DNA from 2 places in the Companilactobacillus ginsenosidimutans genome. Region 1 is predicted to be linked to the other one. Evidence: predicted binding sites of a transcription regulator. Region 1 holds the regulator's gene; the other holds the start of a gene.
What was found. Region 1 encodes Rex, which represses fermentation and respiration genes when NADH is low (regulators of the CRP and FNR family bind a similar motif). Its sites were predicted from a motif close to TTGTGAANTANTTCACAA; they were not measured.
Positions count from the first base shown of each region.

Region 2: ABM34_RS00540 (BMC domain-containing protein) is a predicted target of Rex. The motif match lies at 1,147-1,164, and genes of this name have one in related genera.

Region 1 covers NZ_CP012034.1:934,537-936,747, forward strand. The annotation lists gene manA (mannose-6-phosphate isomerase, class I) at 1-793, opposite strand, end outside; gene ABM34_RS04960 (redox-sensing transcriptional repressor Rex) at 824-1,471, opposite strand; gene ABM34_RS04965 (ABC-F family ATP-binding cassette domain-containing protein) at 1,609-2,211, shown strand, end outside.
Region 2 covers NZ_CP012034.1:93,823-96,033, forward strand. The annotation lists gene ABM34_RS00530 (BMC domain-containing protein) at 1-279, opposite strand, end outside; gene ABM34_RS00535 (NADPH-dependent FMN reductase) at 272-832, opposite strand; gene ABM34_RS00540 (BMC domain-containing protein) at 1,230-1,517, shown strand; gene pduB (propanediol utilization microcompartment protein PduB) at 1,529-2,211, shown strand, end outside.

The sequences.
Region 1 (2,211 bases):
CATGATTAAAGACTGCTGGTTCAGCAATTTGCCAGCGATATACTGCAAAATATGGTGAGATAGGTGGTTGAACATAAGTTGTAAACTTATTTTTACCCTCTTCACGCTTTACAATATTCAATTCTGGATCCTTATGTGGAACAGTGATTGTATCCTCAGACTGCTTTATATGAAGTTCACGAGTCTTACCCGTGCTCTTTTGGACACGATCATAATCATACAAACGATAGGTTGTATCACTGCTTTGTTGCGTTTCAAGCGCCATAATGCCAGTATTCAACGCATGCACAGTGCCACTTGGTACATAGAAGAAATCCCCAGTCTTAACTGGAACCTTGCGTAACAAGTCATCCCAGTCGCCTGATTCAATCATCTTATCCAATTCAGCTTTATTTTTAGCGTTGTGACCATAAATTAAATATGATCCTGGTTCGGCATCAATAATATACCAGCATTCGGTTTTTCCTAATTCATGTTCATGCTTTTCAGCATATTCATTGTCAGGATGAACCTGAACGGATAAGTTATCTTCCGCATCCAAAATTTTTGTGAGAAGTGGAAATACTTCACCCTTTGGATTGCCAAACAATTCTTTATTGTTCTTCCAGAGATCATCTACGTATTGACCAGCGAATTGACCATTCTCAACTTGAGAACGACCATGTGGATGACCAGAAATTGCCCAGCATTCACCAATTTTACCTTCAGGTAGGTCATAACCAAATGATTCTAGTTTTCGACCTCCCCAAATTTTTTCATGGAATACAGGTTTTAAAAATAATGGTTCACTCATATACAATATCCCCCAAAAAAATAAATTGAATTATTCGGCGTCTTTTGCGTCACGATCACGATCTAAGAAGAAGATCAATGTTTGTAACTCATTGGCCAAATCAACGTAATGTACACGAATTGAGCTAGGCACATTAATAATAACCGGTGTAAAGTTCAAGATTCCTCGAACACCTGCTTTAGCAAGTTCATCTGCGGTAGTTTGTGCTGCATTAGAAGAAACTGTTAAAATAACTACATCGATTTGTTGTAGACTCAATTGTTCTTTGATTTCACTAATGTCATAAACGGGAACACCGCTCTTAACTGTACCGACGATTGACTTGTCGATATCAAAAGCTGCGGCGATACGAACGTTATTAGTTCTTGAGAAGTTATAATTCAAGAGTGCATTACCCAAGTTACCTACACCAACTAGCGCTACGTTAGTACGCTTGTCTTGGTTAAGTAATTTCTTGAAGAATGCGACTAACTCATTAACGTCATAACCATATCCACGTTTACCGAGTGCACCCAAGTATGAAAAGTCACGACGAATTGTAGCGCTATCGATTTTGATACCGTCAGACAATTCACCAGATGAAATCTTTTGAGTACCTTCATCTTTTAGAAATTGGAAATACCTATAATATATAGGTAATCTTTTAATAGTTGCGTTTGGAACTGTTGTTTTTGTCATAATCCACCACCATGTGCGTGTTTTCACTATTTACTATAATAGATAACCATTGTGAAAAAAGCAATAATTTACTTCAAAAAGCCATGAAAACGACAAAATTCATAGTATAATTTGTGAATACGTAAAGGAGTTATAAATTGATATTATTACAAGCCCAAAATATTACAAAAAATTTTGGAACAAAGAAACTTTTTAGCAATGTAAGTTTTGAAGTTCAAGATAACAGCAGAATTGGTCTAGTCGGAAGAAACGGTGTCGGCAAGTCAACTTTGCTCAAAATTTTGTCAGATCAAGAAAGTTACAACTCGGGAAATATTTCTCTTAAAAAAGATACAAACATCGGATATTTAGCTCAGGATTCTGGATTGAATTCTGATAATCAGATTTTTGATGAGTTAGAAGGTGTCTTTGATTACCTTAAAAAACAAGAAAAACAAATGCACGCTCTTGAATTGAAATTAGCTGATAACACAGTCAGTGACTACGATCAGCTATTGAAACAATACGATCAATTGCAAAATACTTTCCGTCAAGAAAATGGTTACGGCTATCAATCAGAAATCCGCAGTGTACTGAAAGGATTCGGATTTGAAGAGGATGTCTGGGATGCTAAAGTATCCACCCTATCTGGTGGTGAACGTTCTAGATTGGCAATGGCGAAGATGCTTTTGGAACATCACGACATACTTTTGCTTGATGAGCCAACTAACCATTTGGATATTGATACAGTTGAATGGCTC
Region 2 (2,211 bases), 840 kb from region 1:
AGTTTGCAAGTCGTCAATTCTGCCCACAAGGAATAATGAACCACTGAATCTATCCAAAAAAGCGACTTTAACGTCACCGGATTTAATTGCAATATCCCCGGCAATTATGGTTGATTCAGCAGGAGTTAATGTGATAATCCCAATAGGGTCGGTTGTATCGAGCACACCTAATTTTTCGTATAGATCCTGATTAGGATTTGCAATGATATGTGCCAAAGTAATCTGTTTACCAGGGACATATTCTTGGATTATTCTTTCGGGAAATTTTTCATCATTCATGAGCTAATTCCTTATTTCTTTCATTTACTAGTTTCGCGAATTCCTGATACTGCTCTTCCATAACATCAATTGATTTTTGATTGTTGAGATTTCCATGCTCGTCAAACTTGTCTTGAGCATTTACAACTAAACATTCAGTTGAGTGAGTGACATGAGCATCTATCATAGGAGACTCTAGAACCTCTCTCAATTGCATTTGAGCGCGAACGGTACCAAGTGGACCGGTCGATGCTCCCATTAACATAATAGGCTTGTGATATAGAAGAGGTGGAAACATTGAGCACCAGTCAATCACGTTTTTGATATTAGCAGTCATGCCGTGATTGATCTCTGGAGTTGCAATGACAATTCCATCAGAAGCTTTTACGCTCTCACAAACATATTTGACTTTAGAAGGAAGATCTTCATACTTCATAAATTTCAAAAATGGCAAATCATCAATATCTAAAATTTGAATATTCATTTCATTTATGTACTTTTTACGAAGATATTTTATTAAATTCTGATTATATGAACCTGGTTTACTGCTTCCACAGAAGGCGACAATCTTCATCGACACATCTATCACTCCTAAATTGTTTGTCACTTCACATTATTATATTAAGTGTCACATTATTGGTTAGCTTTGGCAATATTGGAAATCAGTTTTCTTTTTTGATAGTTTACCAATCCCGCTGTAATAGGATTAACAGCCATAAAACAACAAAAAAGTGCAAAAAAATAACATTTTTGCAAGGGTTTTCATTATCTAGCGGAATATTGCCTGCTTAACCATTGTGAAACATGTGATAAAAGGGCATGAAAACGCTTATCTATCAATTTTTTTATTGTGAATTCAAAATATAATTGATTTCTAATATTGTGTCCTTGTTAAAAAAGTAACAACTTTTTCACTAAATCTATCTTATACTACAAGGGTATTCAATTTTTAATTAATGGAGGTACTAATTATGGCACTCGAAGCCTTAGGTTTGGTAGAAACGAGAGGATTGGTCCCAGCTATTGAAGCAGCGGATGCAATGCTTAAAGCAGCTAACGTAACACTTGTTGGTGAGCAAAAAGTTGGACATGGACTAGTTACAATCATGGTTCGTGGTGATGTTGGTGCTGTTAACGCATCAGTTGATGCCGGAGTTTCAGCAGCTGAAAACATTGGTGAAGTTACATCAAATTATGTAATTCCAAGACCACATGAAGACGTTGATAAGCTAATTGCATTAGAAACTGCAAAGAAGTAGGAGACTAACTCATGCAGAAACCTGATGAAAACGAATTAGTGGAAAAAGTTCTAGCTCAGGTCTTAAGAAATAATGTAGTTGATAACAAACAGAAAGTAGGTGTGAGTCGCTTGAGTTCATCTATTAATGGAGTAACAGAATTTATCGGAATAGCTCCAATTGGTGACACTATTGGAATGGCAATTGCAAATGTTGATCCTGAATTACTAAAGAATTTGCATGTTGAACATCCATATAGATCAATTGGAATCCTATCCGCCAGAACTGGTGGCGGACCACAAATTATGTCAATGGATGAGGCAGTTAAGGGTACTAATACTGAAGCTATTAGTGTTCAAATGCCTCGTGATACAAAAGGTGGAGCAGGACATGGTTCCTTAATCCTTGTTGGTGGTGACGATGTCTCTGACGTTCGTCAAGCTGTCAACATTGCATTGGAAAATGTTCCAAAGCACTTCGGGGATGTTTATAACACTCCTGCAGGTCACTTGGAACTCCAATATACAGCACGTGCAAGTCAAGTATGTAATCTAGCCTTCGGTGCTCCTGAAGGTAAAGCATATGGACTAATTGCAGGTGCACCAGCTGGTATCGGTGTTGTTATGGCCGATGTAGCTATGAAAGCAGCTAATGTAGATGCACTTTCATTTGCTTCTCCAGCACACGGAACAAGTTTTTCAAACGAAGGTATTTT